3 regions of the Pseudomonas phenolilytica genome follow, and region 3 is predicted to be linked to each of the others. Evidence: predicted binding sites of a transcription regulator. Region 3 holds the regulator's gene; each other region holds the start of a gene.
What was found. Region 3 encodes sigma-54, which starts transcription at its own class of promoters, with help from an activator protein. Its sites were predicted from a motif close to ANTGGCATNNANNTTGCTNT; they were not measured.

Region 1 (10,062 bases), 410 kb from region 3:
AGCGGTGGTCATGCTCGATCAGCAGCTCGGCGCGCTGGCGATCGGCAGTCCCGATCCGCAGCATTACAAGAGTTCGCTCGGCACGCTGTTCCTTGGTTACATTGCCGAGGTGCTGGCGCGAGTGCTGCCGCGCTTCGCCACGCCGCTACGCTCGGTGCGCTGAGCCTCCGCGGTTCCCCGGCAGGCTGTCCGGCCGGCGCAGTGCCGGCCATCGTTGGGAGGCCCCGTGCAAACCGATCTCGATCGCTATTTCCAGCACCTGCACAGCGAGCGACAGATGTCGCCGCATACCCTGGACGGCTACCGCCGCGATCTGGCCAGAGTGCTCGCCTTCTGCGAGCGCCAGTCGGTGCAGCAGTGGGCGGCGCTGCGCGGCCAGCAGGTGCGCCAGCTGATTGCCGAACTGCATCGCCAGGGACTGTCCAGCCGCAGCCTGGCGCGTCTGCTGTCGTCGCTCCGCGGATTGTATCGCTACCTCAATCAGGAAGGCCTCTGCGCGCATGATCCAGCCAGCGGCGTCAGCGCGCCCAAGGGCGAGAAGCGCCTGCCGCGGCTGCTGGACACCGATCGCGCGATGCAGCTGCTGGACGGTGCTGTCGAGGACGACTTCATCGCCCGTCGCGACCAGGCCATGCTCGAGCTGTTCTATTCCTCCGGGCTGCGCCTGTCCGAGCTGGTCGGTCTGAATCTCGACCGGCTCGACCTGGCCGCCGGGCTGGTACGAGTCGTCGGCAAGGGCAACAAGGAGCGTGAGCTGCCGGTAGGACGCCAGGCGCGCGAGGCGCTGCGCGCCTGGCTGCCGCTGCGGGCGCTGGCCAATCCGGCCGACGGCGCGGTATTCATCGGCCAGCAGGGCCGCCGTCTCGGCCAGCGCGCGGTGCACAAACGGGTGCAGGCTGCCGGCGCCCGCGAGCTGGGCCAGCGCCTGCATCCGCACATGCTGCGCCACAGCTTCGCCAGCCATCTGCTGGAGTCGTCGCAGGACCTGCGCTCGGTGCAGGAACTGCTCGGCCACGCCGATATCGGCACCACGCAGATCTATACCCACCTGGACTTCCAGCACTTGGCCAAGGTCTACGACCAGGCGCATCCACGAGCCAGACGCAAGCAGGACGACGAATCGTGAACCTTCGCCTGATCACCTTCGACCTCGACGACACCCTCTGGCAGGCCAAGCCGATCATCCAGGGCGCGGAGCGGGCGCTGCGCGACTGGCTGGCGACCAACGCGCCGCTGCTCGGCGACTTCCCCATCGAGGCGCTGGGCGCGATCCGCCGCATGCTGATCGAGCGCGAACCCGCGCTGCGCCACCGCATCAGCGAGCTGCGCCGGCGGATTCTGTTCCACGCGCTGACGGATGCCGGCTACGAGCAGGCGCAGGCGCAGCAGCTCACCGACGCTGGCTTCCGCGTGTTTCTCGACGCCCGCCATGCGATCGAACTGGCGCCGGAGGTGCTGCCCACGCTGGAATGGCTGGCCAATCACTACATCCTCGGCGTGCTCACCAACGGCAATGCCGATGTGCGACGACTGGGGCTGGCCGACTACTTCCAGTTCGCCCTGTGTGCCGAGGACCTGGGCATCGGCAAGCCCGACCCGCGGCCGTTCCGCGAGGCGTTGCGGCTGGCCGGCGTGAGCGCGGCGGAAGCCGTGCACATCGGCGACCACCACGAGGACGACATCTTCGGTGCCCAGCAGGCCGGCTTCCGCGCCATCTGGTACAACCCGCAGCACCTGCCGTGGCAACAGGCACGCCGGCCGGAGGCCGAAATCCACAGCCTCACGGAGTTGCCCGGCCTGCTCCGGCACTGGCGCTCGGGCTGCTGAAACGAAAGAGCCCGCACGATGGCGGGCTCTTCGCTTGGCGCGCGGACTCAGATGGGCCGGCTGCCGTACTTGCTGTCGGGCTTCTTGGGCGGATCGGCCACCACGTTCGGCTCGACTTCCTGCACCTTGCCGCCACGCGCGAGGAACTCTTCCATCGCCCGGGCCAGCGCATCACGTTCCTTCTGCTTGGCTTCCAGGCTGGGCAGCTCATCCGGCTCGGCAGCCTTGGCCTTGGCCTTCTTCGGCGTCGGCGTGGCGCGCTCGCTGTCGGTGCCCTCGTCGTCCAGAGCCTCGTCGCCGTCGTCGGCCGCGCTCAGCTCTTCCTCCCCGTCTTCCTCGTCAGTCACGTCCAGATCGTCTTGTTCGAGTTCTTCGTCGCTCATGTTCAACCTCGTGGCTCGCCAAAGCGGTAGTTATAGCCCAGCGATGCACAACCTCTGGCATCGCCAAAAAAAATTCAACTCTGCATGCCATGCAGGGTCGCCAGCACTTGCCTGGCGCCTCCCTGCTCGCGGTGCTCGCCGAGATAGATGCCCTGCCAAGTGCCGAGCGCCAGGCGCCCGGCGGAGACCGGAACGCTCAACTGACAGCCCAGCAGGCTGGCCTTGAAGTGCGCCGGCAGATCGTCCGGCCCCTCGTAATCGTGTTCGTAGCCCGGCTCGCCCTGAGGTGCCAGGCGATCGAAAAAACGCTCGAAATCGCGTCGGACCGCGCCATCGGCGTTCTCGTTGACGGTCAGCGACGCCGAGGTATGCCGCAGCCACAGGTGTAACAGACCGACCTCGCAGCGCCGCAGTTCCGGCAACGCGGCCTGCAGCTCGTCGGTGATCAGATGAAAACCGCGCGGACGCGGGCGCAGCGTGATCAGGGTCTGTTGCCACATGCTGGAAACCCGGGCTCGGAGGCGAATCGGGCGCATTCTAGCGCGGTCGCGAAAAAAGCAAAGGGCGCCAAAAGGCGCCCTTGCCAACCGCTGCGTGATGGTTGCGCGCTGGTCGCGCGGGATGTCGCTAGAGGTTGTAGCCGCGTTCGTTGTGCAGGCTGAGGTCCAGGCCCACGGTTTCCTCTTCGTCGTTCACCCGCAGGCCCATCACCGCGTCGATCACCTTGAGGATCACGAAGGTGACGATGGTGGTGTAGACCACGGTGAACAGCACACCCTTGAACTGGATCCACAGCTGCAGCGCGATGTTCTCCACCTCGCCGAAGCCACCGAGCGCCGGCGCCGCGAACACGCCGGTGAGCAACGCGCCGACGATGCCGCCGACGCCGTGCACGCCGAAAGCATCCAGCGAGTCGTCGTAGCCGAGCTTGCGCTTGAGGCTGGTGGCGCAGAAGAAGCAGATCACGCCAGAAGCCAGACCGATGATCAGTGCGCCCATCGGACCGGCAGTGCCCGCAGCCGGAGTGATGGCGACCAGACCGGCAACCACGCCCGAGGCGATGCCCAGTGCGCTGGGCTTACCGTGGGTGATCCACTCGGCGAACATCCAGCTCAGGGCCGCCGCGGCGGTGGCGATCTGCGTCACCAGCATGGCCATGCCGGCAGTACCGTTGGCGGCGGCCGCCGAGCCGGCATTGAAGCCGAACCAGCCGATCCACAGCATGGCCGCCCCCATCAGCGTCAGACCGAGGTTGTGCGGGGCCATCGGCGTGACCGGGAAGCCCTTGCGCTTGCCCAGCACCACGCAGGCCACCAGACCGGCGATACCGGCGTTGATGTGCACCACGGTGCCGCCGGCGAAATCCAGCACGCCCCAGTCCCACATCAGACCGCCGTCGCCGCCCCAGACCATGTGCGCGATCGGCGCGTAGACCAGGGTGAACCAGACGGTCATGAAGATCAGCATCGCTGAGAACTTCATGCGCTCGGCGAAGGCACCGACGATCAGCGCCGGGGTGATGATGGCGAAGGTCATCTGGAAGGTTATGAATACGCTTTCGGGGAAGGCGCCGACCAGGCTGTCGACCGTCAGGCCGCTGAGGAAGGCGCGCTCCAGGCCGCCGACGAAGGAGCTGAAGTTGGTCACTCCCGCCTCCATGCCGGTGGTGTCGAAGGCCAGGCTATAGCCGTAGACCATCCACAGGACGCTCATCAGGCCGGTGATGGCGAAGCATTGCATCATCACCGAGAGGATGTTCTTCGAGCGGACCATGCCGCCGTAGAACAGTGCCAGGCCAGGGATCGTCATGAACAGCACCAGCGCGGTGGCGGTGAGCATCCATGCCGTATCGCCTGAATCCAGCGTCGCGTCCTGTGCCAGCGCGAGGCCGGGGCTTAGCAGGGACAATAGGGCTCCTAGCCCTGCGAATTTGCGCAGAGTCATGGTGTTACTCCTGGGGCGTGAGGGGGTTCGTTGGGGGTGCGTTAGATCGCGTCGGTATCGGTTTCGCCGGTACGGATGCGAATGGCCTGTTCCAGATTGACGACGAAGATCTTGCCGTCGCCGATCTTGCCGGTGTTGGCCGCCTTGGTGATGGCCTCGATCACGCGATCGAGCTGATCGTCGGCGATGGCCACGTCGATCTTCACCTTTGGCAGGAAGTCGACGACGTATTCAGCACCGCGATACAGCTCGGTGTGCCCCTTCTGACGACCGAAGCCCTTGACCTCGGTGACGGTGATGCCCTGGACGCCGATTTCGGACAGCGACTCGCGCACGTCGTCCAGCTTGAACGGCTTGATGATGGCAGTGACTAGTTTCATGAAACTTCTCCCGTTTAGGTGGACTTGCCCCAGAAGTACGAACCCGCAGCAAGTCTAAGCTGGTGTCCGGCTCTTGTAACGCCCGGACTGCTTGCCAGGCGCAGGTCCGACTGCGTGCCCGTCCGTTGTGCGATCCAACCGGGCGCCGCACTGGTGCATGCGTCGAAAGGGTCATAGCAGAATCGATGCCAGGTTGACGAAACGCCCGCCCGGCAAGGCGCCAGGCGCCGCGAGCATGCGCCCGCAGGGAAAAGGCAGCACAGCGATGCACCAGAATGGCGCACGGAGGCCGGTGGGCCTGCGCAAATCCTGTGCAGCCTCGGGCACGGCCTGCACAAAAACGCGCGTGCTACACTGCCGGCCGTTCAAATGCAGGTACCTGTCATGCTGCCACCCAAAGCCTTCCTCGACGCCCTCGGTTCCCAGGCCTCGCGCCTGTTCAACGGCGACACCCCGCTGCCGCGCCCCGAGTTCGAAGCCCAGCTCAAAGCCGTGGTGCAGGGCGCGCTGAACAAGCTCGACGTGGTCAGCCGCGACGAATTCGACAGCCAGATGGTGGTGCTCGCCCGCACCCGCGCGCGCCTGGAGGCGCTGGAAGCCAAGGTCGCCGAACTGGAAGAAAAGCTCACGCCGCCCGTGTCCTGACCGACCGGGCCGCGACACGATCAAGGAGTGATCGAATGTCCCTGGCCATCGTCCACAGCCGCGCACAGAGCGGCGTCGAAGCGCCGCCGGTGACCGTCGAGGCGCATCTGGCCAACGGCCTGCCCTCGCTGGCGCTGGTCGGGCTGCCGGAAACCGCAGTGAAGGAAAGCAAGGATCGCGTGCGCAGCGCCATCCTCACCTCCGGTTTCGACTTCCCTGCCCGACGCATCACCCTCAACCTCGCACCCGCCGACCTGCCCAAAGACGGCGGTCGTTTCGACCTGGCCATTGCCTTGGGCATTCTCGCGGCCAGCGGTCAACTGCCGGCCGAGCGCCTGGACGGGCTCGAATGCCTGGGCGAGCTGGCGCTTTCCGGGGCGCTGCGTCCGGTGCAGGGCGTGTTGCCCGCCGCGCTTGCCGCTCGCGCCGCCGGCCGCGCGCTGCTGGTGCCGCGGGCCAATGCCGAGGAAGCCAGCCTGGCGTCCGGCCTGACCGTGTATGCCGCCGACCACCTGCTGGAAGTCGCGGCGCATTTCAGCGGCACCACGCCGCTGACGCCCTATGTCGCCCAAGGCCTGCTGCGCCAGGTGCTGCCCTACCCGGACCTGGCCGACGTGCAAGGCCAGCTCGCCGCCAAGCGCGGCCTGCTGGTCGCCGCGGCGGGTGCACACAACCTGTTGTTCTCCGGCCCGCCCGGCACTGGCAAGACACTGCTGGCCAGCCGTCTGCCCGGCCTGCTGCCGCCGCTGGACGAGCAGGAAGCGCTGGAAGTCGCGGCGATCCAGTCGGTAGCCAGCCACGGCCCTCTGGCGCACTGGCCGCAGCGGCCGTTTCGCCAGCCGCACCACAGCGCGTCCGGTCCGGCGCTGGTCGGCGGGGGCAGCCGGCCGCAGCCTGGCGAGATCACCCTGGCGCACCAGGGCGTGCTGTTTCTCGACGAGCTGCCGGAGTTCGATCGCAAGGTGCTGGAGGTGCTGCGCGAGCCGCTGGAATCGGGGCAGATCGTCATTGCCCGTGCACGCGACAAGGTGCGCTTCCCAGCGCGCTTCCAGCTGGTGGCGGCGATGAACCCCTGCCCTTGCGGCTATCTCGGCGATCCCGGCGGACGCTGCCGCTGCACCCCGGAGCAGATCCAGCGCTACCGCGGCAAACTGTCCGGCCCGCTGCTCGATCGCATCGACCTGCACCTGACGGTCGCGCGCGAAACCACCTCGCTGAATGCACCCGCGCAGCATGGCCAGAGCAGCGCGGAAGTGGCCGCTCAGGTGGCGGCCGCACGCCAGCTGCAGCTGCGTCGTCAGGGCTGCGCCAATGCCTTTCTCGACCTCGCCGGCCTGCGCCAGCACTGTCGGCTGGACGGCGTCGACCAGCAATGGCTGGAGCACGCCTGCGAACGCCTCGGCCTGTCGCTGCGCGCCGCGCACCGCCTGCTCAAGGTAGCGCGCACGCTGGCCGACCTGGACGCGACGGTGGAAATCTCCCGTCAGCACCTCGCCGAAGCGCTGCAATACCGCCCCGCCGCCCAGGCCTGACACGCTGCGCGGCGCCGGCAAGCGCGCCGTAGACACCAGGGCCGTTTCGTTGTCTATGTTAGATTGGTGCGCTTTCGCCACAGGCGGCCACTCCCCAGACCCACGAAGGAGCGCAGCATGGAGGCAAGAAGGTCTTCCGCTACAACCATCAATCCGCCGGTCTTCTACAGCTCGGCATTCATCATCCTGGCGCTGGTGATCTACAGCGTCGCCCTGCCGAAACACGCGCAGTCGCTGTTCAGCACGACCCAGGCGTGGATCGTCGCCCACCTCAGCTGGCTGTACATCCTCGCCGTTGCGCTGATCCTGCTGATGGTGGTGCTGCTGGCGCTCAGCCGCTACGGCGACATCAAGCTCGGCCCCGACCACAGCGAACCCGACTACTCACGTACCACCTGGTTCGCCATGCTGTTTTCCGCCGGCATGGGCATCGGCCTGATGTTCTTCGGCGTCGCCGAACCGGTAATGCACTTCCTCTCGCCACCGGTCGGTGAAGGCGGCAGCGTGCTCGCCGCGCGCGAGGCGATGAAGATCACTTTCTTCCACTGGGGCCTGCATGCCTGGTCGATCTACGCCATCGTGGCGATGATCCTGGCCTACTTCGCCTACCGCCACGGTCTGCCGCTGGCACTGCGCTCGGCGCTGTATCCGCTGATCGGCGAGCGTATCCACGGGCCCATCGGGCATGCGGTGGATACCTTCGCGATCATCAGCACCGTGCTTGGCGTGGCTACCTCGCTGGGCCTGGGCGTCACCCAGATCAACACCGGCCTGAACCACCTCTACGGCCTGCCGATCTCGCTCCCGGTGCAGATTACGCTGATCCTGGCGACCATGGCGCTGGCCACGCTCTCGGTAGTCAGCGGACTGGACAAGGGCGTACGCCGGCTGTCCGAGCTGAACCTGTCGCTGGCGGTGCTGCTGATGGTGCTGGTGATGATCGTCGGGCCGACGGTGTTCATCCTGCAGACGTTCGTGCAGAACACCGGCAGCTACCTGGCGGACATCGTCAACAAGACTTTCAACCTGTACGCCTACGAGCCGAACGACTGGATCGGCGGCTGGACGCTGTTCTACTGGGGCTGGTGGCTGGCCTGGTCACCCTTCGTCGGCCTGTTCATCGCGCGCATCTCGCGCGGACGGACGATCCGCGAGTTCGTGGCCGGCGTGCTGCTGGTGCCGACCGCATTCACCCTGCTGTGGATGACGGTGTTCGGCGACACGGCGATCCACATGATCCTCTGGGAAAACGTCAGCAGCCTCGGCGAAGCCATCGAGCGCGACAGCTCGCTGGCGCTGTTCGCCTTCCTCGAGCACTTTCCCTTCTCCGGGCTGCTGTCGCTGCTGGCGATCGTCATGGTGGTGGTGTTCTTCGTCACCTCGGCGGATTCCGGCGCCATGGTGGTCGACATGCTGGCTTCCGGCGGCAATGACAACACCCCGGCGCGCCAGCGCATCTTCTGGGCCATGCTGATGGCCGGCGTGGCCATTGCGCTGCTGCTGGCCGACGGCCTCACCGCGTTGCAGACGGCCACCATTGCCAGCGCGCTGCCCTTTGCGCTCGCGCTGCTCTGCTCGATGTGGGGCCTGCTCAAGGCGCTGCGTATCGATGCGACCAAGCAGGGCCTGCGCTACCAGGCGATCACCACCTCGCCAGCCACGCCGCGCGCCTACAGCGACTGGCAGCGCCGCCTGCGCAATCTGACGATGTTTCCGCGACGCCGCCATGTGGTGCGCTTCATTGCCGAAGTGGTGCGTCCGGCCTGTGAGGCGGTTGCCGAGGAAATTCGCAAGCAGGGCTACGGCGCCACGGTCAGCGAGGGCGAGGACCAGCGCATCCGCATCGAAATCGTCCACGAGGGCGAGCCCGACTTCCTCTACGAGGTGCGGCCACGCGCCTACGTGATGCCCAGCTTCGTGCCGCGCAGCGAGGACGACGAGCCCGGCGAGCGCAAGTACTTCCGCGCCGAGGTGCACCTCAAGGAAGGCGGCCAGGACTACGACGTGATGGGCTGGAGCCGCGAGGGCGTGATCGGCGACATCCTCGACCAGTACGAGAAACACATGCACTTCCTGCACATGGTGCGCTGACGCAAGGCGTCGGGTTGGCTCAGTGCGCCAGCCCGGCGCGGCGCTCGCCGCGCATGAAGACCGCCAGCTCGGCCAGCGGCAGCGGCCGGCTGACCAGATAGCCCTGGATCTGGTGCGCACCGAAGCGCTTGAGCTGCTCCAGCTGCGCGGCGGTTTCCACCCCTTCGGCGACGATTTCCAGCTGCAGGTCGCGGGCGAGGTTGACCATCGCATGCACCAGCCGGCGGTTGCCCTCCATGCCGGCGACAAAGCTCTTGTCGATCTTCAACAGCGCGATCGGCAGGCTGGAGAGGTGCACGAACGACGAGAAGCCGGTGCCGAAATCGTCCAGGGAAAACCGCACGCCGAGCTTGCGCAAGGTTTCCATGGTGCGCCGAACCTGCTCGCTGCGGCGCATCACCGCCGTTTCGGTCAGCTCGAATTCCAGCCAGTGCGGATCGATGCCGCATTCCTCGATCAGCCGGCTGAGCGTCGCCAGCAGCTGGCTGTCCTGGAACTGGCGGAACGACAGGTTGATCGCCATGTGCAGCGCATCGCCACCCTGCGCACGCAACGCCTGCAGGTCATGCAGGGCGCGGGCGATGACCCAGTAGCCGAGCGGAACGATCAGCCCGCTCTCCTCGGCCAGCGGAATGAACGCTTCGGGCGTCAGCAGGCCGCGCTCCGGGTGTGCCCAGCGCACCAGCGCCTCCAGCCCGAGAATCCGCCCGCTGCTCAGGCACAGGCGCGGCTGGTAGTGCAGCTCCAGCTCGCCACGACGCAGGGCCTTGCGCAGCTCGCTCTCCAGCTCGGCGAGGCCGCGCGCGCCGCGACTGGCCTGCTCGTCGTACAGTTGCCAGGTGCACCCCTGGCGGGACTTGGCCTGGCGCATGGCGCTCTGCGCATGCCACATCAGCGGGTCGGCGCCAATGCCCGGACGCGCCGACGCCAGCCCCAGGCTGCAGCCGAGCATCAGGCTCTCGCCGTCGACCCAGTAGGGTTCGGCGAGCGCTTCGACCAGACGATCGGCCATCTCGGCGGCGCGGCGTGGCCGTTCGCGCACGTCCAGCAGCAGGGCGAACTCGTCGCCGCCCAGCCGTCCCAGGGCATCACCCTCCTCCAGCTGCGCCTGCAGGCGCGCGACGATCTGCAGCATCAGCCGATCCCCGGCCTGGTGGCCGAGCGAGTCGTTGACGTGGCGAAAGTCGTCCAGATCCAGATAGCCGAGCACCAGCCCGCGCCCCTGGTGCTCGGCCAGCGCCGCCATCAGCAGGGCCTGGA
Region 2 (10,062 bases), 1.2 Mb from region 3:
TCTTCGTCCTGCGCCAGTTCGCCGAGGTGCTGGTTGACGTAGGCGGCATCGATGCGGATCGCCTCGCCGTCCTGCTTGGCCGCCAGGTCGCCTGCGCTGAAGGAGACTTCCTCCAGTAGGCGTTCGAGCAGCGTGTGCAGCCGGCGCGCGCCGATGTTCTCGGTCTTCTCGTTGACCTGCCAGGCAATCTCGGCGATGCGCTTGATGCCGTCGTCGAGAAATTCCACGTGCAGGCCCTCGGTCTTCAGCAGCTCGCGATACTGCTCGGTGAGCGAGGCGTGCGGCTCGGTGAGGATGCGCTCGAAGTCTTCCGGCGACAGCGCCTTGAGCTCGACGCGGATCGGCAGGCGGCCCTGCAGTTCGGGCACCAGGTCGCTGGGCTTGGACAGGTGGAACGCGCCGGAGGCGATGAACAGGATGTGGTCGGTCTTGACCATGCCGAGCTTGGTGTTGACCGTGCTGCCTTCGATCAGCGGCAGCAGGTCGCGCTGTACGCCCTCGCGGGAGACATCGGCGCCGCCGGTATTGCCGCGCTTGGCGACCTTGTCGATCTCGTCGATGAAGACGATGCCGTTCTGTTCCACCGCTTCCAGGGCGCGTGCCTTGAGGTCTTCTTCGTTGACCAGGCGCGCGGCTTCTTCGTCGCGGATCAGCTTGAACGCTTCCTTGATCTTCAGCTTGCGGCTCTTCTTTTTGCCCTTGCCCATGTTGGCGAAGAGGTTCTGCAGCTGGCTGGTCATCTCTTCCATGCCGGGCGGCGCCATGATTTCCACGCCCGCCGGGTTTTCGGCGACCTCGATGTCGATTTCCTTGTCGTCCAGCTGGCCTTCGCGCAGGCGCTTGCGGAACAGCTGGCGGGTGTTGGAATCGGCCGACTGCACCGGCTCCTCGGAGAAGCCCACCGGACGTGCCGGCGGCAGCAGGGCGTCGAGGATGCGCTCTTCGGCGGCGTCCTCGGCGCGGTGGCGCATCTTGTGCACCTCCTGCTCGCGCAGCATCTTCAGCGCGGCGTCGGCCAGGTCGCGGATGATCGAGTCGACGTCGCGGCCGACATAGCCGACCTCGGTGAACTTGGTCGCTTCCACCTTCAGGAATGGCGCGTTGGCCAGCTTGGCCAGGCGGCGGGCGATCTCGGTCTTGCCGACGCCGGTCGGGCCGATCATCAGGATGTTTTTCGGCGTGACTTCCTGGCGCAGCTCGGCCGGCAGCTGCATGCGCCGCCAGCGGTTGCGCAGGGCGATGGCCACGGCGCGCTTGGCGTCGTCCTGGCCGATGATGTGGCGGTTGAGTTCGTGGACGATCTCGCGGGGCGTCATGGACATGCGATTACTCCAGCGGCACGGCTCAGATGGCCGAGTCCAGCTCTTCGATGGTCAGATTCTGGTTGGTGAACACGCAGATGCTGCCGGCGATGTTCAGCGCGGTCTCGGCGATTTCGCGGGCGCTCATGTCGTCGCCGGCCTTCTGCAGCAGGGCCATGGCGGCGGCCTGGGCGAAGCCGCCCCCGGACCCCATGGCGATCAGCCCGAGCTCGGGTTCGACCACGTCGCCGTTGCCGGTGATGATCAGCGAGGCGTCCTTGTTGGCCACCGCGAGCATGGCTTCCAGGCGGCTCAGCGAACGGTCGGTGCGCCAGTCTTTGGCCAGCTCGACGGCGGCGCGCACCAGATGGCCCTGGTGTTTCTCCAGCTGACCCTCGAAGCGCTCGAAGAGGGTGAAGGCGTCAGCAGTGGCGCCGGCGAAACCGGCCAGCACCTGACCGTGATAGAGGCGGCGGACCTTCTTGGCGTTGCCCTTCATGACGGTATTGCCGAGGGAAACCTGGCCGTCGCCGCCCATGACGACTTTGCCGTTGCGGCGCACTGAAACGATGGTGGTCAAGGGAAATCTCCACGCTGCGGGGCGATGAATGCCCGAATGCAGGGTGATATGGGGCACCGCCGCAGGCTTTTCAACGCCGCTCGACCATCGGTTAGCGCAGCGCTCGCCTCAGTCCAGGGTGAAACCGAGCTGGCGCCAGGCCTCGTAGACGGCGATGGCGACGGTGTTGGACAGATTCAGGCTGCGGCTGTCCGGGCGCATCGGCAGGCGCAGGCGGCGTTCGGCGGGGAAGGCGTCGCGTACCGCGTCCGGCAGGCCACGGCTCTCGGGGCCGAAGAGGAAGGCGTCGCCACGGCGGTATGCGACCTGATGGAACGGCTGCGAACCCTTGGTGGTGAAGGCAAACAGGCGTGGGGCGTCGTCAGCGCCGGACTGCCCGGGCGGCGCAATGCCCAGCTCGGCGAGGCAGGCGTCGAGGCTGGCATGCCGGCGCAGCGGCGCGTATTCGTGGTAATCCAGGCCGGCGCGGCGCAAGCGCTTGTCGTCCAGTTCATAGCCCAGCGGCTCGATCAGGTGCAGGCTGCACCCGGCATTGGCGCAGAGCCTGATAATGTTGCCGGTGTTCGGTGGAATCTCCGGCTGGAAAAGGATCACGTGAAACATGCGCAGCACCCGATTGGACGACGGCGGCGATTCTACTGCGCCGGACCCGCGGCCGCGCCTGCGGCGTCGCTTTTTCGCCTCGCTGGTGCTGATCGGCCTGCTGGTGGGGATGATGATCGGCCGGCTGACGACGCCCGAGCCGGCGCGGCTGCTCGCCGTCGAGAGCATCGGTGAAAGGCTGCTGCTGCGCTTCAGTGCGCCGACGCAGTACCGCGCACAAACGGTCGACGGCGCCTATGCGCTGCTCTTGCAGGCGCGGGGCGGAGAGCGTGACGGGCAGTTGCAAGTGGACGGGCAGCGCGTGCGCTGGCGCATCCAGGCCATCGGGCAGGACCTGCTGCTGAATCTGGTCGCGCTCAGGCCGCTGCGGGTGCAGCCGAGCGAGCGGCAAGAGGAGGCTGACTGGGTGCTGGAGCTGCGGCTGGCGCCGGCGGACGATCTTCCATGAGGCTGTCTCGAATTACGTCTTCGCATCGATCCCGCGGTTGAGCCGCCGCGCGGCGTCGCGCTGGATGTAAAAAGCGACATCCACGCACGACGCTGCCAGATTATTCCTCCTCTTCATCCCGGCCATCACCCATGCCCAGCTCCTTGATCTTGCGGGTCAGGGTGTTGCGTCCCCAGCCCAGCAGCAGCGCGGCGTCGCGGCGGCGACCGGCGGTGTGCTTGAGCGCGGTCTCGATCATGATCCGCTCGAACGCCGGCACGGTGGTTTCCAGCAGGTTCGACTGGCCGAGCGTCAGCGCCTGGTCGGCCCAGCTGCGCAGCGCCTGTTCCCAGTTGTGCGTCGGTTGGGCATCGGCCGGCAGGCTGAGCAGCTCCGGCGGCAGGTCGCTGATGTGCACCTCGCGCCCGGACGCCATCACGGTGATCCAGCGACAGGTGTTCTCCAGCTGGCGCACGTTGCCCGGCCACGGCAGCTGCTGCAGGAAGGCCGCCGTTTCGCTCTTGAGCAGCTTGGTCTCGACGGCCAGTTCCTCGGCGGCGGCGGCGAGAAAATGCTGCGCCAGCGCAGGGATGTCCTCGCGGCGATCGGCCAGCCGTGGAATGTGGATGCGGATCACGTTGAGGCGATGGAACAGGTCTTCGCGGAACTTGCCGGCCTGCACCAGCGCCTCGAGGTCTTGGTGGGTGGCGGCGATGATGCGCACGTCCACGCGCACCGGCGTGTGCCCGCCGACGCGGTAGAACTCGCCGTCGGCGAGCACGCGCAGCAGACGCGTCTGGGTGTCGGCGGGCATGTCGCCGATCTCGTCGAGGAACAGCGTGCCGCCGTCGGCCTGCTCGAAGCGCCCGCGGCGCTGGTTCGCCGCGCCGGTGAACGCACCCTTCTCATGGCCGAACAGCTCGGATTCCATCAGGTCCTTGGGGATTGCCGCCATGTTCAGGGCGATGAACGGCGAGGCCGCACGCGGACTGTGACGGTGCAAGGCATGGGCGACCAGCTCCTTGCCGGTGCCGGACTCGCCGTTGATCAGCACGGTGATGTTGGAGTGCGAGAGGCGGCCGATGGCGCGGAACACCTCCTGCATCGCCGGCGCTTCGCCGATGATCTCCGGCGTGTGGGCCTGGCTGGCCGGCGCCTGCAGGCCCTGTTGCTCCTGGGCATGCTGGTTGGCGCGCTTGACCAGCGAGACCGCATCGTCGACGTCGAACGGCTTGGGCAGGTACTCGAACGCGCCGCCCTGATAGGAGGCCACGGCGCTGTCGAGGTCCGAGTGCGCGGTCATGATGATCACCGGCAAACGCGGGTGCCGCTCGCGGATCTGCGCCAGCAGATCGAGGCCGCTGGTGCCGGGCATGCGGATGTCGGAGATGATCACGTCCGGCTGCTGCTGCGTCAGGCGGCCGAGCACGCTGTCGGCGGTTTCGAAGCTCTGCGTGGCGATGCCTTCCTGCTGCAGCGCTTTCTCCAGGACCCAGCGGATGGAGCGGTCGTCATCGACGATCCAGACGGTTTCGCTTCGGTTCATGGGCAGGGGGCTCCTTGTTCGAGCGGCAGGAAGATCGAGAAGGCGGTATGCCCGGGATGGCTTTCGCACTCGATCAGGCCCTGGTGCTGACTGATGATGTTCTGGGTGATTGCCAGGCCCAGCCCGGTGCCGTCCGGGCGGCCGCTGACCATCGGGTAGAACAGGGTGTTCTGCAGTTCGGCCGGGATGCCGGGGCCGTTGTCGATGATCTCGATGCGCGCCACCAGCCGGTGGCGGATGTGGCCGATGGTGAACTGGCGCACCGTGCGGCTGCGCAGGGTCAGGCGGCCCAGCCCCAGTTCGGTCTGTCCGGCCAGCGCCTGCATGGCATTGCGCATGATGTTGAGCACGGCCTGGATCATCTGCTCGCGATCCATGAGGATCTCGGGGATGCTCGGGTCGTAGTCGCGAACCAGCACCAGGCTGCCCTGACATTCGGCCTCGATCAGGCTGGCGACGTGTTCCAGCACCTCATGGATGTTGGTCATCTCCAGCCGCGGCAGGCGGTTCGAGCCGAGCATGCGGTCGACCAGGTTACGCAGGCGGTCGGCCTCCTCGATGATCACCTCGGTGTAATCCTGCAGGTGTTCGTCCGGCAGTTCGCGGGCCAGCAGTTGCGCGGCGCCGCGGATGCCGCCCAGCGGATTCTTGATCTCGTGGGCCAGGCCGCGTACCAGCATCCGCGTGGTTTCCTGCTTGGACAGCTGCGCCTCCTCCTTGGTGATGCGCAGCAGCCGGTCACGCGGCAGCACTTCGAGCAGCAGCATGGTTTCGCCGCTGCCGAGAATCGGCGTCACCGCGTAGTCGACGGTCAGCGTCTGACCGGTGGCGGAGGTTAGCGTGGCCTCGCGCTTGGTGAACGGGTGTGCCTCGGCTACCGCCTGGCGCAAGGCAGACAGCGCTTCGGGCGACTCGGTGAACAGCTCGCTGATGAATTGGCCGTGGCTGCGCTGGCCGCTGACGGCGAGCAGCATCTCTGCCGCCGGATTCATGTACTCCAGGCGCAACCGCGCATCGAGCAGCAGTGTCGCAGTGGTCAGGTTCTCGATCAGCAGGCGTTGCAGGGCTTCGGTCAACATGGCGGGTCTGCATCCTTTGGGTAGGCCGGTAAATGCAAGAAGCAAACCAGACGCGCCAAAACGGCGCGTATCGGCGTGCTGGCGGCATCTGGCGCCCGGCCTGCGTGAACCAAAAGGGTGAGCGGTGAAATTATTCGCCACTCATGTGCACCAAAAAGGTGCACATGATGATCATAGGAAAGGAATGAAGGGGATGTCGCGTTTTTCCGCCGGCTTGTCCTTGAGCGGGCATTCGGGGCGTACGCCGTAGTCGTTCTTGCGGCACGGATTGACCATGCGCCGCTGGGCCAGCGAGGTGCGAATCAGGTGAAAGGTGCGCGCCGGGCTGCGCGCCAGCTCGCGGCCTTCGGCGTCGATTACGCGCAGCTGCAGCCGATGGGTGCCGCGGTCGACGTTGTGCAGCTCGAAGTGGGTCTCGGGGCCGGCGGCGCTGAGCGCCTCGCCGTCGAGCAGCAGCTGGTAGCCGTGTCCGGCCTGCGGCGCCGGGTTGCCGCTGGCGCTGACCTGCAGGTCGCCGGCGTTGCTGCGGATGGTCTCGTCCTCGGCTGGACTGACAATCTGCAACTGGTAGCGGATCGCCGCCGTTGCGGCCGGCACTGGCGCCGCGGGCGCGACGGGCGGCAGGGCCGGCATGTCGTTGGTGGGCTTGAGTTCGATCTGCTCGGCGGCCTGACCGGCCGGGCGGTCGGTGAACACCCGGTTACCGTCCGCGTCGATGTAGCTGTAGATCCCCGCGTTCGCCGGTGCCGCCAGCGCCAGCAGCAGTGCGGTCAGCCAGCGGCCGCTGCGGATCATGGCGCCGCCCGGTGGCGCAGGGCGGGGCTGGAGGTATGCACGCGTTGCACCGTGAATACCGCCGGCTCGCTGCGCTGGATCACTCGGCCATTGCTGAGCACCTCGACCTGCAGACGGTGTTCGCCGCGCTCGACGTTGTTCAGTTGCAGCGAGGTGGCCTGGCTGGCGGCGGCCTGGGGAATGCCGTCGAGGACGAAGCGCAGCTGATGGCCGCGTCGTAGCGGCGGGTCCAGCTCGGCACTCACCACGAACGTGCCATTGTTGGCGCGCAGCGCGGCTTCGTCCGGAATGCCGCTGAGCGCGAGCGAGCGGTACGGTTGTCCGGCTTCTGCGTCCGCCGGCAGGGACGCCGGTGCGGAGGGGGTCTGGATGTCGACGGTGTTGGGCGGCGGCAGCTCGACGCGCTCGGCAGCAACGCCTTCCGGTGGCTGGTTGGTGTAGACGGTGTTGCCCTGGGCGTCGGTGTAGGTATAGATCTCGGCGATCGCCGGGGCGCTGAGGATCAGCAGCAGGCCGAACAGTGCGTGGCGCATGGGAAGCTCCGCGTGAAGGACAGCGAGAGCCTTGCACCGCGGGCGACGCCAGGCAAGCCCGGGCATGCGGATTTGCGAGCCGGCACAAGCTGCGCGCGGTGACGGCGGCGCAAACGACAGAGGCCGCCCGAAGGCGGCCTCTGCGTACAGGCGGTGCTGCTTAGACGCTGTAGTACAGGTCGTATTCCAGCGGATGCACGAAGGTGCGCACCTTGATCTCCTCGGCGGCCTTCAGCTCGATGAAGGCATCGAGGAAGTCCTTGGTGAACACGCCGCCCTTGAGCAGGAAGTCGTGGTCGGCTTCCAGCGCCTCCAGTGCCTCCTTCAGGCTGCCGCATACCTGCGGGATCAGCTTGGACTCTTCCGGCGGCAGGTCGTACAGGTTCTTGTCCGCGGCATCGCCTGGGTGAACCTTGTTCTGGATACCGTCCAGGCCGGCCATCAGCAGCGCGGCGAAGGCCAGGTACGGGTTGGCAGCCGGATCCGGGAAGCGTGCCTCAATGCGGCGGCCGCGGGCGCTGGCCACGTACGGGATGCGGATCGACGCGGAGCGGTTGCGTGCCGAGTAGGCCAGCATGACCGGCGCCTCGAAGCCCGGGACCAGACGCTTGTAGGAGTTGGTCGACGGGTTGGTCAGGGCGTTCAGCGCCTTGCCGTGCTTGATGATGCCGCCGATGAAGTACAGGGCGGTATCGGACAGGCCGGCATAGCCTTCGCCAGCGAAGGTGTTCTTGCCGTCTTTGGCGATCGACATGTGCACGTGCATGCCCGAACCGTTGTCGCCGTACAGCGGCTTCGGCATGAAGGTAGCGGTCTTGCCATAGGCTTCGGCGACGTTGTGCACGACGTACTTGAGGGTCTGCACTTCATCGGCCTTGGCCACCAGCGTGTTGAACTTCACGCCGATCTCGTTCTGCCCGGCGGCCACTTCGTGGTGGTGCACTTCGACGACCTGGCCCATTTCTTCCAGGGCGTTGCACATGGCGGTACGGATCTCGTGATCCGGATCGCTCGGCGGAGTCGGCAGGTAGCCGCCCTTGACGCTGATGCGGTGGCCGTTGTTGCCCTGGCCGCCGTTCATGTCGGTGTCGCTGTTCCAGGACGCCTGCTCGCAGAAGATCTTGAACATCGAGCCGGACATGTCGGACTTGAACTTCACCGCGTCGAAGATGAAGAACTCCGGCTCCGGGCCGACGAACACGGTGTCGCCGATACCGGTCGACTTCAGGTATTCCTCGGCGCGGCGGGCGATGGCGCGCGGATCGCGCTCGTAGCCCTGCATGGTGGACGGCTCGATCACGTCGCAAACCAGGATCAGGGTCGGCTCTTCGGTGAACGGGTCCAGCACGGCGCTGCCGTCGTCCGGCAGCAGGATCATGTCGGAGGCCTCGATGCCCTTCCAGCCGTCGATGGAGGAGCCGTCGAACATCTTGCCGACTTCGAAGAAGTCGTCATCGGCGTCGCGAGCCGGCATGGTGATGTGATGCTGGCGACCCTTCGGGTCGGTGAAGCGCAGATCAATCCACTTCACATCGTAATCTTTGATCAGTTGAAGCGACTTCGACATGGTGTTCTCCAAATGGTGGAAGCGGCCTGTTCGCTTCCGAATCGAGGGCGGAGCCGGCGGCGATGTTCCGCCAAGGCGACCTGCCTCACAAGTGAGCAAATTGCATGCCAGTGCTCCGAAATGGACCTGCAGCCGCCAAATGGCGCGGCGACGCAGTTTGGCTTCGGAGATTGCAGGCAATCCTCCCGGCGGGCGCGCCTGGATGGTGCGCGCACAATAGGCATTGCACTATTTTGGTGCAATAACGCGTCGCGCAGAAAACCGACTAAATGTTGAACAGTTTCCGCTATACTCCGCGCCCCTCTTTTTCCGCCATGTCGGCGCACGCGCTGTTTCCTCATGAAGCTGATCGTCAAGGTTTTCCCCGAAATCACCATCAAGAGCCCGCCGGTGCGCAAGGGCTTCATTCGCCAGTTGGCGAAGAACATCCGCACCGTGCTGCGCGAGCTCGACCCGGAGCTGCGGGTCGAGGGGGTGTGGGACAACATCGAGGTGGAAACCGCGCTGACCGAGCCGAAGCTGCTGCGCGAGATGATCGAGCGCCTGCGCTGCACGCCGGGCATCGCCCATTGCCTGGAAGTGCACGAGTATCCGCTGGGCGATCTCGACGACATCGTCGCCAAATGCAAGGCACATTACGCCGAGCGCCTGCCGGGCAAGATCTTCGCCGTGCGCTGCAAGCGCGCCGGCAAGCACCCGTTCAGCTCCATGGATGTCGAGCGCCATGTCGGCAGCCAGCTGCGCCAGCAGTGCGGCGCAGCCGGCATCTCGCTGAAAGCGCCGGAAATCGAAGTGCGCATGGAAATCCGCGATCAGCGCCTGTTCGTCGTGCACGAGCAGCATGACGGCATCGGCGGCTATCCGCTGGGCGCGCTGGAGCAGACCCTGGTGCTGATGTCCGGCGGTTTCGACTCCACAGTCGCCGCCTACCAGATGATGCGCCGCGGGCTGATGACGCATTTCTGCTTCTTCAACCTCGGCGGCCGCGCCCACGAGCTGGGCGTGATGGAAGTCGCCCACTATCTGTGGAAGAAATACGGCAGCTCGCACCGGGTGCTGTTCATCAGCGTGCCGTTCGAGGAAGTGGTCGGCGAGATTCTCGAGAAGGTCGACAACAGCCAGATGGGCGTGGTGTTGAAGCGCATGATGCTGCGCGCCGCCACGCAGATCGCCGAGCGTCTGCACATCGACGCGCTGGTTACCGGCGAGGCGATCTCCCAAGTGTCCAGCCAGACCCTGCCAAACCTCTCGGTGATCGACTCGGCGACCGACATGCTGGTGCTGCGTCCGCTGGTCGCCAGCCACAAGCAGGACATCATCGACACCGCTTTCGAGATCGGCACCGCCGAGTTCGCCAAGAACATGCCCGAGTACTGCGGCGTGATCTCCAAGAACCCGACCACCAAGGCCAAGCGCTACCGCGTCGAGCATGAAGAGAAGCAGTTCGACATGGCCATCCTCGAGCGCGCCCTGGCCAGCGCGCGCCAGGTGCCGATCGACCGGGTGATCGACGAGCTGGGCGAGGACATCAAGGTCGAGGAGGTCCACGAGGCGATGGCCGGGCAGGTCATCCTCGACATTCGTCACCCGGATGCCGCCGAGGACGAACCGCTCGAACTGACGGGCATCGA
Region 3 (10,062 bases):
CACCCTTCGGCAAGCCGGCTGGCGAACGGCGCGACACCACCCTGCGCATGACGCTGCAGGGCGCCGAGCGTCGCTACGCCGTGCAGCATGGCGAGCTCGCGTCCCTGAACTTCGCGGCGCCGGCGAGCGACTGGCAGGCCGGGCGTGGTGAATTGCGGCTCGGCTCCGGCGCGGCGGCACTGCCGACAGCGCGCGGTCTGCGCGTGCGCGGGCGGCTGGAGCAGCTCGACTGGCAGGCGTGGCAGAGCGTGCGCGAGCGCTATCTGCCGGCCGGCGGTGGCGCGACGACGGTTCCGCTGCTGCGCGAAGCACAGCTGGATATCGGCCGTTTCGATGGTTTCGGTACGCGCATCGACGCGCTTGCTGTCGGACTGCGCCGTACGACCGAGGCCTGGACGCTCAACCTGGGCAGCGATCTGATCAGCGGGGCGGTACAGCTACCGGATGCCGAGGGCGCGCCGCTCGTGGCGGATCTGCAGCGTCTGCGCCTGCCAGTCGCCGAATCCGCTACCGAGCCGGCGCAGCGTAGCGATCCGTTGGCCGATGTCGATCCGACGCGTCTGCCGGCGATGGACATCACCGTCGCCGAGGTGGTGCAGGGCGAGGCGCCGCTGGGTCGCTGGGCGCTGAAGATGCGCCCGGTAGCCAATGGCGTGGCGTTCTCGGCGTTGGATCTGAATCTGAAAGGCTTGCGCATCGAGGGCGCCGGCGAGTGGCGCGCCGGGCGCAGCGCGTTCAAGGGGCGGCTGTCCGGTGGCAACCTGGCGGATGTGCTGTTGGCGTGGGGCTTTGCACCCTCGACCACCAGCGAGCGTTTCCGCATGGATGTCGATGGCAGCTGGCCGGGTTCGCCGGCCTGGTTCGGCCTGGCGCGCTTCTCCGGGAACATGCAGCCGCGGCTGCGCAATGGCCAGTTTGTCGAGGTCGAAGGGAGCGCGCAGGCGTTGCGGGTATTCGGTCTACTCAATTTCAACTCGATCGGTCGCCGGCTACGCCTGGATTTCTCCGATCTGTTCGGCAAGGGGCTGAGTTACGACCGCATGGGCGGCGAGCTGCAGGCCAGCGACGGAATCTACCGCACCCGCGAGCCGATCACCGTGACCGGGCCATCGAGCAATCTTGAGCTCAATGGCACGCTGGACATGGTGAATGATCGCATCGATGCGAAACTGCTGGTCACGCTACCGGTGAGCAACAACCTGCCGCTGGCAGCGTTGATTGTCGGCGCGCCGGCGGTCGGCGGTGCGTTGTTCGTGGTCGATAAGTTGCTGGGCGACAAGGTTGCCCGGTTCGCCAGCGTTCAGTACAACGTCGAGGGTCCCTGGCAATCGCCGCAGATCAGCTTCGACAAGCCATTCGAGAAGCCCAATTGAGGTGGCTGCGCGTTAGCGTTGCCAACGGTTCTTTCTTTGCATTATCGGTGTTCATTCCATGTCGCTCGCGGTCATTCAGATGGTCAGCCAGGCCGATGTCGAGGCCAACCTGCGCAGCGCGCGGGCTCTGCTCGAACAGGCCGCGGCAGCCGGTGCGCGGCTTGCGGTGCTGCCGGAAAACTTCGCGGCGATGGGCCGTAGCGATCTGCCGACGCTCGGCCGTGCCGAGGCGGCAGGCGAGGGGCCGATCCTGCCGTGGTTGAAACAGACCGCGCGCGACCTCAGGTTATGGATCGTGGCCGGAACGCTACCGTTGCCGCCGGACGATCACCCGCAGGCGCGACCGCACGCCTGTTCGCTTTTGTTCGACGAGCATGGGCAGCGGGTCGCGCGTTACGACAAGCTGCACCTGTTCGATGTGGACGTCGCGGATACTCGCGGTCGCTACCGTGAGTCGGACGACTACGCGCCGGGCGATGCGCTGGTGGTGGTCGATACGCCGCTCGGGCGGCTGGGGATGACGGTCTGTTACGACCTGCGCTTTCCCGAGCTGTACACGGCGCTGCGGCTGGCCGGTGCCGAGCTGATCAGCGCGCCTTCGGCGTTCACCGCGGTGACCGGCGCGGCGCACTGGCAAACGCTGGTGCGCGCCCGGGCCATCGAGACGCAGTGCTATATGCTGGCTGCGGCGCAGGGTGGTGCTCATCCCGGCGGCCGGCTGACCCACGGTCATTCGTCTATCGTTGACCCTTGGGGGCGCATTCTGTGCGAGCAGGCCGATGGCGAGGCTGCATTGACGGCCCGGCGCGACGCCGCGGAGCAATTGGCCATTCGCCAGCGCATGCCGCTGACCGGCCACCGACGATTTGAAGTGCCGTGCCTGGTCACGGCGAGTTTGGAGTGACTATGAGTGAACTGCTGTTGCCCGCCGTCGAGCGGCTTCTGACCCCCGGCGGCCTGGGCATTGATGACCTGCCTGTGCTGCTGGCGGAACTCGCCGGGCCGGGTATCGACGCGGCCGATCTGTATTTTCAGGACCAGGTCAGCGAGTCCTGGGTGCTGGAGGATGGCATCGTCAAGGAGGGCGGCTTCCACCTGGAGCAGGGCGTTGGTGTTCGCGCGTTGTCCGGCGAGAAGACCGGCTTCGCCTACAGCAATGCGATCACCGCCGAGGCGCTGCGCCAGGCGGCGCAGGCAGCTCGTTCGATTGCCCGTAGCGGCCAACAGGGCAGCGTGCAGGTGCTGTCGCGGGCGGCCTTTGCGTCGCTGTACAGCCAGGATAATCCACTGGACGGGTTGAGCCGGGCGGAAAAGGTCGAGCTGCTCAAGCGCATCGATGTCGCCACGCGAGCGCTCGACCCGCGCATCAAGCAGGTTACGGTGAGTCTGGCCGGCGTCTGGGAACACATTCTGGTTGCCGGTATGGATGGCGGCATGGCGGCCGATGTCAGGCCGCTGGTGCGTTTCAACGTCAGCGTGATCGTCGAACAGAACGGTCGCCGCGAGCGGGGCGGTCAGGGCGGCGGCGGACGGCTGGGTTATCAGTATTTCCTCAGCGAGGACCGCGCGATGGGCTATGCGCGCGAAGCGTTGCGCCAGGCACTGGTCAATCTCGAGGCGCAACCGGCACCTGCCGGCAGCCTGCCGGTGGTGCTCGGCCCGGGCTGGTCCGGTGTGCTGCTGCACGAGGCAGTCGGCCACGGACTGGAGGGAGACTTCAACCGCAAGGGCAGTTCGGCTTACAGCGGGCGTATCGGTCAGCAGGTGGCCTCGAAGCTGTGCACCATCGTCGACGACGGTACCCTGGCCGATCGGCGCGGCTCGCTTAGCGTGGATGACGAGGGCACGCCGACGCAGTGCACCACGCTGATCGAGAACGGCGTGCTCAAGGGTTACATCCAGGACAAGCTGAATGCGCGCCTGATGGGTGTGGCGCCCACCGGTAACGGCCGGCGCGAGTCCTATGCGCACCTGCCGATGCCGCGCATGACCAACACTTACATGCTGGCCGGCGAGAGCGATCCCGAAGAGATCATCCGTTCGGTCAAGCGCGGCCTCTACTGCGCCAGCCTCGGTGGCGGCCAAGTGGATATCACCAGCGGCAAGTTCGTGTTCTCCACCAGCGAGGCCTATCTGATCGAAGATGGACGGATCACGGCACCGGTCAAGGGCGCGACGCTGATCGGCAACGGCCCGGAGGTGATGACGCGGGTGTCGATGGTCGGTAACGATCTGGCGCTGGACAGCGGCGTCGGCACCTGTGGCAAGGATGGCCAGTCGGTGCCTGTGGGTGTCGGTCAGCCGACGTTGAAGATCGACGAGATCACCGTTGGCGGAACGGGCGCCTGAAGCCGCTTGAGGCGGCTGGACGGCGCGTGGCCTGGCTTATTTCAGCCCGCGCTTGGTTTCATCAAGGTCGCGGATGTATTTGAAGATCTTGCGGCTCGCCGCCGGCGGTTTGTTGTGCGCGGCCTCATGCTGGGCATGGCGGATCAGGCCGCGCAGGTGCTGGCGGTCGGTGTCGGGGTAATCGGTGACGAAGGCTTCCAGCGTTTCATCGTTGCCGGCGATCAGACGATCGCGCCAGCGCTCCAGGGCATGAAAGCGTTCGTTGTACTGGCGGGTGGAGGCGTCGAGTTGGTCGACCAGCGCCAGGATGGCGTCGATGTCCTGTCCACGCATCAGCTTGCCGATGTATTGGATGTGGCGTTTGCGGGCGATGTGTGCGGTGTGTTTAGGCGCATCGGCGAGCGCCTTGCGCAGCGCGTCGCTCAACGGCAGGCGCTCGATCAGGTCGGGCTTGAGTGTGGTCAGGCGTTCGCCCAGTTCCTGCAGCGCGTGCAGCTCGCGCTTGACCTGGGATTTGCTCTTCTCGTCGAAAACGCCGTCGTCGGAGTATTCAGGCATGGGGATGGTCCATTGGGAAATGCCGCCATGATAACAGCAGCCTTGCCGGGCCGGTTCTGCCGTCGGCGGGCTGAGTCACGATCGAATGCGGGGCTTGGGAGTTCTTATGAGTGAAGTAGAAGGCATCGGTCCGCAGGTTGAGCCGGGCTTGCGCGAGAAAGTCGAGCGCATCATCGAGGAAGCGCGTCGGCAGGGCGCCAGCGCCAGTGAGGTGTCGGTGTCGATGGAGCAGGGACTGTCGACCGCCGTGCGCCAGGGCGAAGTTGAAACCGTCGAGTTCAATCGCGATCAGGGCTTCGGCATTACGCTCTATGTCGGCCAGCGCAAGGGTTCCGCGAGCACCACTGGCAGCGGCGACGCAGCCATCCGCGAAACAGTGGCTGCCGCGCTGGCGATTGCGCGGCATGCGTCCGAGGACGAGTTTGCCGGACTTGCCGACGCTGCGCTGATGGCGCGCGAGCTTCCGGACCTGGACCTGTTCCATCCCTGGTCGGTTTCCCCTGAACAGGCGATCGAAACGGCGCTGCGCTGCGAAGAGGCGGCGTTCGCAGTCGATCCGCGCATCCGCAATGCTGACGGTACCAGCGTCAATACCCATCAGGGGTGCCGTGCCTACGGCAACAGCAACGGCTTCATCGGCAGCTACTGCAGCACGCGCCACAGCCTGAGTTGCGTGATGATTGCCGAGCATGCTGGGCAGATGCAGCGCGACTACTACTACGATGTCAGCCGTCGCGCCGATACATTGGCCGATCCGCTGAACATCGGGCGCCGTGCCGCGGAGCGTGCGGTCAGACGCCTGGGCGCGCGGCCGGTGCCAACTTGCGAGGTGCCGGTGCTATTTTCGGCCGATCTGGCGACCGGACTGTTCGGTCACTTTCTCGCCGCGATCTCCGGCAGCAATCTCTACCGCAAGGCGTCCTATTTGGAGAACGCCCTGGGGCAGACGCTTTTCCCCGAGTGGCTGAGCCTGGACGAGCGGCCGCACCTTGCGCAGGCGCTGGGCAGTGCGTCCTATGATGGCGATGGCCTGGCGACCTATGCCAAGCCCTTCGTGGAAAACGGTCAGCTGATTTCCTATGTGCTGGGAACCTATTCCGGACGCAAGCTGGGTCTGCCGAGCACCGCCAACGCGGGCGGCGTGCATAACCTGTTCGTCAGCCACGGCGAGGAAGACCAGGCCGCGCTGCTGCGGCGGATGGGGCGTGGCCTGCTGGTGACCGAGCTGATGGGGCAGGGGCTGAATCTGGTGACCGGTGATTATTCGCGTGGTGCCGGTGGCTACTGGGTGGAGAACGGCGAAATCCAGTTCCCGGTACAGGAGGTCACCATCGCCGGCAACCTGCGCGACATGTTCCGCCAGATCGTTGCCGTCGGCTGTGATACCGAGACTCGCAGCAATATCCGTACGGGCTCGGTGCTGATCGAGCGGATGACGGTCGCAGGGAAATAAACAGGGTGCCACGGTTGCCCTGACGAATGAGGGGGCGGAACGGCGAGTAGGAATAATCCTGCTCGCCGGGGCGCAAGGCCTATTCGCCTTCCTCGAAATAATCTTCGATCAGTGCGACCAGTGCGCCCAGGGCTGCCTCGTCTTCCTCGCCCTCGGTCTGTAGATGCAGGGCAGTGCCCTTGCTGGCAGCCAGCATCATGACCGCCATGATGTTCTTGCCATCTACCAGGGTGTCGGGGCAGCGTCCGACGCGAATGCTGCATGGATAACGGTTGGCTACGCCGACGAACTTGGCGGCCGCGCGGGCGTGCAGGCCGAGCTTGTTGATGATGGTGACGTCGCGGGCGGGCATGGGGTTGTTCGTCCTAGGCTAGGTCGCGGTGGCGAACCTGCAGATTCTTCAAAGGCGCCTTGAGCGCCTGGCCCAGGCGTTCGGCCAGGTAAACGGAACGGTGATGGCCGCCGGTGCAGCCGATGGCGACCGTGACGTAGGCGCGATTGCTGGCAGCGAAACGGGGCAGCCACTTGCTCAAGTAGCCGTGAATATCCTGGAACATCTCGTCAACATCCGGCTGCGCGGACAGGTAGTCGATGACCGGCTGATCGAGACCGGAATAGTCACGCAGCTCGGCCTTCCAGTAAGGGTTCGGCAGGCAGCGCACGTCGAACACCAGATCCGCATCTACCGGCATACCACGCTTGAAACCGAACGACTCGATGAGAAAGGCGGTGCCGGGCTCGGGTTGGTTGAGCAGGCGCAGTTTGAGCGTGTCGCGCAGCTGATAGAGATTCAGGTGCGTAGTGTCGATCTTGAGGTCGGCGTGGTCGATGATCGATGCAAGCAGCAACTCCTCATCGCGGATCGCCTCAGCTAGCGAGCGCTTGTCGTTGGTCAGCGGGTGGCGCCGACGGGTCTCCGAGAAACGCTTGAGCAGGGTTTCGTCATCGGCATCGAGGTAAATCACGTCGCAGTGGATATGTCGGGAGCGTACTTCGTCGAGCAGTTCGGGGAAGCGCTTGAGCTGACTCGGCAAGTTGCGTGCATCGATGGACACGGCGACCTGCGGCTGCAGCAGCTCGGTGTGAAGCAGGGCGCGTTCGGCCAGCTCCGGTAGCAGGCCGGCCGGGAGGTTGTCGATACAGTAGAAGCCGTTGTCCTCCAGCACGTCGAGGGCGGTGCTTTTTCCCGATCCGGAGCGGCCGCTGACGATGATCAGGCGCATCTACTGGCCGTTTTGCACATCGACCACAACCTGATAAAGGTCGTCGTTGGTGGGGGCCTGGCGCAGGCGTTGGCGGACGTCTTCGCGGTCGAGCATGCTGGCAATCTGGCGCAGCAGTTCGAGATGTTCATCCGTCGCCGCTTGCGGTACCAGCAAAACGAACAACAGATCGACCGGCGCACCATCGATGGCGTCGAAGTCCACCGGTGCCTCCAGGCGCAGCACAGCGCTGAGCGGCGAATTGCAGCCCGCCATGCGGCAGTGCGGAATGGCGATGCCATTGCCGAAACCGGTGGAACCGAGTTTTTCGCGGGCGATCAGGCTTTCGAAGATCGCCTGAGCATCGAGGTCGGGCAGGTCCTGCGCGATCACCTTGGCGATCTGCTCGAGGACGCGTTTCTTGCTGCCGCCTGGGACGTTCACCAGGGAACGCCCAGGGGTCAGGATGGATTCCAGTCGGATCATGATGCGAGTCAGCGAGCCACTACGCCCTGGGTGTGGTCGAGCTGCTTTTCCTTGTGCTTGATCAGCTGGCGATCGAGCTTGTCGACCAGCAGATCGATGGCGGCATACATATCTTCGTGCTCGGCATTGGCCACCACTTCGCGGCCGGCGATGTGCAGCGTGCCCTCGGCCTTCTGCTTGAGCTTTTCGACCTGCAGGATCACCTGGATGCTGATGATGCGATCGAAGTGGCGGGACAGCCGCTCGAATTTCTCCTCGACATAGCTACGCAGGGCGTCAGTCACTTCCAGATGAAGACCGCTGATGTTGATTTGCATACTGCTTCTCCTAATTGCCTGCTGCGAAGGTGGCCGGTACAGAACCTGCCGCCGAAACATTCAACCTGGCCGCACTATAGCCGCTTGCGCTCGCTTGAGGGAGCGATACCAAGCGATTCACGGTATTTGGCGATGGTACGACGGGCAACCTGGATGCCCTGTGCCTCCAGTAAACCAGCGATCTTACTGTCGCTCAATGGCTTTTTGGGGTTTTCCGCAGCGACCAACTTCTTGATGATCGCGCGGATAGCGGTGGAGGAGCACTCGCCGCCTTCGGCCGTACTGACGTGGCTGGAGAAGAAGTATTTCAGCTCATAAATACCCCGTGGCGTGTGCATGTATTTCTGCGTGGTCACGCGCGAGATGGTCGATTCGTGCATGCCTACCGCCTCGGCGATGTCGTGTAGCACAAGGGGCTTCATCGCTTCGTCGCCGTGTTCGAGAAAGCCACGCTGATGCTCGACGATCTGCGTGGCGACCTTCATCAGCGTCTCGTTGCGGCTCAGCAGGCTCTTGATGAACCAGCGCGCTTCCTGCAGCTGGTTGCGCATGAAGGTGTTGTCGGCGCTGGAGTCGGCGCGCTTGACGAAGCCGGCGTATTGCGCGTTGACCCGCAGGCGCGGCATGGCGTCCTGGTTCAACTCCACCAGCCAGCGATCGTTGTGCTTGCGCACAATCACATCTGGCACCACATATTCTGGCTCGCTGGCCTCGATTTGCGAGCCGGGGCGCGGGTTGAGGCTCTGTACCAGCTCGATCACCTGGCGTAGCTCATCTTCCTTGAGCTTCATCCTGCGCATCAGCAGGCTGTAGTCGCGATTACCCAGAACATCCAGGTAATCGCTCACCAGTTGCTTGGCCTGCTCCAGCCAGGCGGTCTGTTCGGGCAGCTGGCGCAGTTGCAGCAGCAGGCATTCGCTCAGGTTGCGGGCGCCGATGCCGGCGGGTTCGAACTGCTGGATACGGTGGAGCACCACTTCAATCTCGTCGAGTTCGACCTCGAGCTCGGGGTCCAGCGACTCGAGCACCTCTTCCAGGCTTTCTTCCAGATAGCCTTGGTCATTGATGCAGTCGATGAGGGTCGTGGCGATCAGGCGGTCGGTATCGCTCATTGGCGCCAGGTTGAGTTGCCAGAGCAGGTGGCTTTGCAGGCTGACGCCGCTTGAGGTGCGGGTGGTGAAATCCCAATCGTCATCGTCACTGCTCGGCAGGCTGCTGGCGCTGGTCTGGTAGATGTCTTCCCAGGCCGTGTCGACGGGCAGTTCGCTAGGAATGCGCTCGCCCCAGTCGCCTTCTTCCAGGTGGTCGGCGTTATGTGCGGGTTCTTCGTAACGATTGTCGCTGCTTGTCTGGCTGGCAGAGGAGCCTTCGCCGTTCTGGTCGGCGGCTTCGGCCATGGGATCGGCGTGGCTGAAGTCATCGCCGTCCTCCTCGCGCTCGAGCATCGGGTTGGAATCCAGGGCTTCCTGGATTTCCTGCTGCAGATCCAGCGTAGAAAGCTGCAGCAGTCGTATGGCTTGTTGCAGCTGCGGCGTCATCGTCAGCTGCTGGCCCATCTTCAGGACTAGCGATGGTTTCATGGCAGAGGACTTCGAACCTTATGTGCCGGCGCAACCGCGCCTATTCCCAATAGGCGCCAGGCGCCGAATGAAAGCAAATTATATGCCTGCCAGCGAAGCCTTTGCCTAGGCCAGAACTGTTGGATTACGCAAAAAACCGACGTGCCGACCGCTCACAGGCGGAACTCGTGGCCCAGGTAGACTTCTTTGACCAACTGATTGGCCAGGATGGTTTCGGCGTCGCCCTCGGCTATCAGCTGGCCGTCGTTGACGATGTAGGCCGTTTCGCAGATATCCAGTGTTTCGCGAACATTATGGTCGGTGATCAGAACGCCGATACCTTTGGCCTTGAGGTGTTGGATGATCTGCTTGATATCGCCCACGGAGATCGGATCGACGCCAGCGAAAGGTTCGTCCAGCAGGATGAACTTGGGCGCTGTGGCCAGGGCGCGGGCGATTTCTACCCGGCGTCGTTCGCCGCCGGACAGGCTCATGCCAAGGCTGTCGCGAATATGACTGATGTGAAACTCCTGCAACAGCGCTTCGAGCGCCTGTTGTCGACCGGCGCGATCGAGGTCCTTGCGCGTCTCCAGGATCGCCATGATGTTGTCCGCCACCGAGAGTTTACGGAAGATCGACGCTTCCTGTGGCAGGTAGCCGATACCGGCGCGGGCGCGGCCATGCATCGGCAGGTGGGTGACGTCCTGCTGGTCGATCAGCACGCGCCCCTGATCGGCGCCCACGAGACCGACGATCATGTAGAAG

Region 1: glnK (P-II family nitrogen regulator) is a predicted target of sigma-54. The motif match lies at 4,708-4,727, and genes of this name have one in related genera.
Region 2: glnA (type I glutamate--ammonia ligase) is a predicted target of sigma-54. The motif match lies at 8,524-8,543, and genes of this name have one in related genera.

Annotation. Positions count from the first base shown of each region.
Region 1 covers NZ_CP058908.1:1,501,158-1,511,219, reverse strand. Annotated here, with positions in the region: gene HU825_RS07140 (DUF484 family protein) at 1-163, shown strand, start outside; gene xerC (tyrosine recombinase XerC) at 227-1,126, shown strand; gene HU825_RS07130 (HAD family hydrolase) at 1,123-1,827, shown strand; gene sutA (transcriptional regulator SutA) at 1,875-2,210, opposite strand; gene HU825_RS07120 (secondary thiamine-phosphate synthase enzyme YjbQ) at 2,285-2,710, opposite strand; gene HU825_RS07115 (ammonium transporter) at 2,838-4,154, opposite strand; gene glnK (P-II family nitrogen regulator) at 4,196-4,534, opposite strand; gene HU825_RS07105 (accessory factor UbiK family protein) at 4,919-5,179, shown strand; gene HU825_RS07100 (YifB family Mg chelatase-like AAA ATPase) at 5,215-6,711, shown strand; gene HU825_RS07095 (BCCT family transporter) at 6,829-8,802, shown strand; gene HU825_RS07090 (putative bifunctional diguanylate cyclase/phosphodiesterase) at 8,822-10,062, opposite strand, start outside.
Region 2 covers NZ_CP058908.1:740,537-750,598, reverse strand. Annotated here, with positions in the region: gene hslU (ATP-dependent protease ATPase subunit HslU) at 1-1,322, opposite strand, end outside; gene hslV (ATP-dependent protease subunit HslV) at 1,345-1,881, opposite strand; gene HU825_RS03555 (tRNA (cytidine(34)-2'-O)-methyltransferase) at 1,990-2,484, opposite strand; gene HU825_RS03550 (hypothetical protein) at 2,483-2,932, shown strand; gene ntrC (nitrogen regulation protein NR(I)) at 3,033-4,457, opposite strand; gene glnL (nitrogen regulation protein NR(II)) at 4,454-5,536, opposite strand; gene HU825_RS03535 (DUF4124 domain-containing protein) at 5,708-6,331, opposite strand; gene HU825_RS03530 (DUF4124 domain-containing protein) at 6,328-6,864, opposite strand; gene glnA (type I glutamate--ammonia ligase) at 7,025-8,431, opposite strand; gene thiI (tRNA uracil 4-sulfurtransferase ThiI) at 8,771-10,062, shown strand, end outside.
Region 3 covers NZ_CP058908.1:1,911,440-1,921,501, forward strand. Annotated here, with positions in the region: gene HU825_RS09135 (YhdP family protein) at 1-1,373, shown strand, start outside; gene HU825_RS09140 (carbon-nitrogen hydrolase family protein) at 1,432-2,277, shown strand; gene tldD (metalloprotease TldD) at 2,280-3,722, shown strand; gene yjgA (ribosome biogenesis factor YjgA) at 3,759-4,280, opposite strand; gene pmbA (metalloprotease PmbA) at 4,387-5,733, shown strand; gene HU825_RS09160 (HPr family phosphocarrier protein) at 5,813-6,085, opposite strand; gene rapZ (RNase adapter RapZ) at 6,099-6,956, opposite strand; gene ptsN (PTS IIA-like nitrogen regulatory protein PtsN) at 6,957-7,421, opposite strand; gene hpf (ribosome hibernation-promoting factor, HPF/YfiA family) at 7,430-7,738, opposite strand; gene HU825_RS09180 (RNA polymerase factor sigma-54) at 7,813-9,318, opposite strand; gene lptB (LPS export ABC transporter ATP-binding protein) at 9,471-10,062, opposite strand, start outside.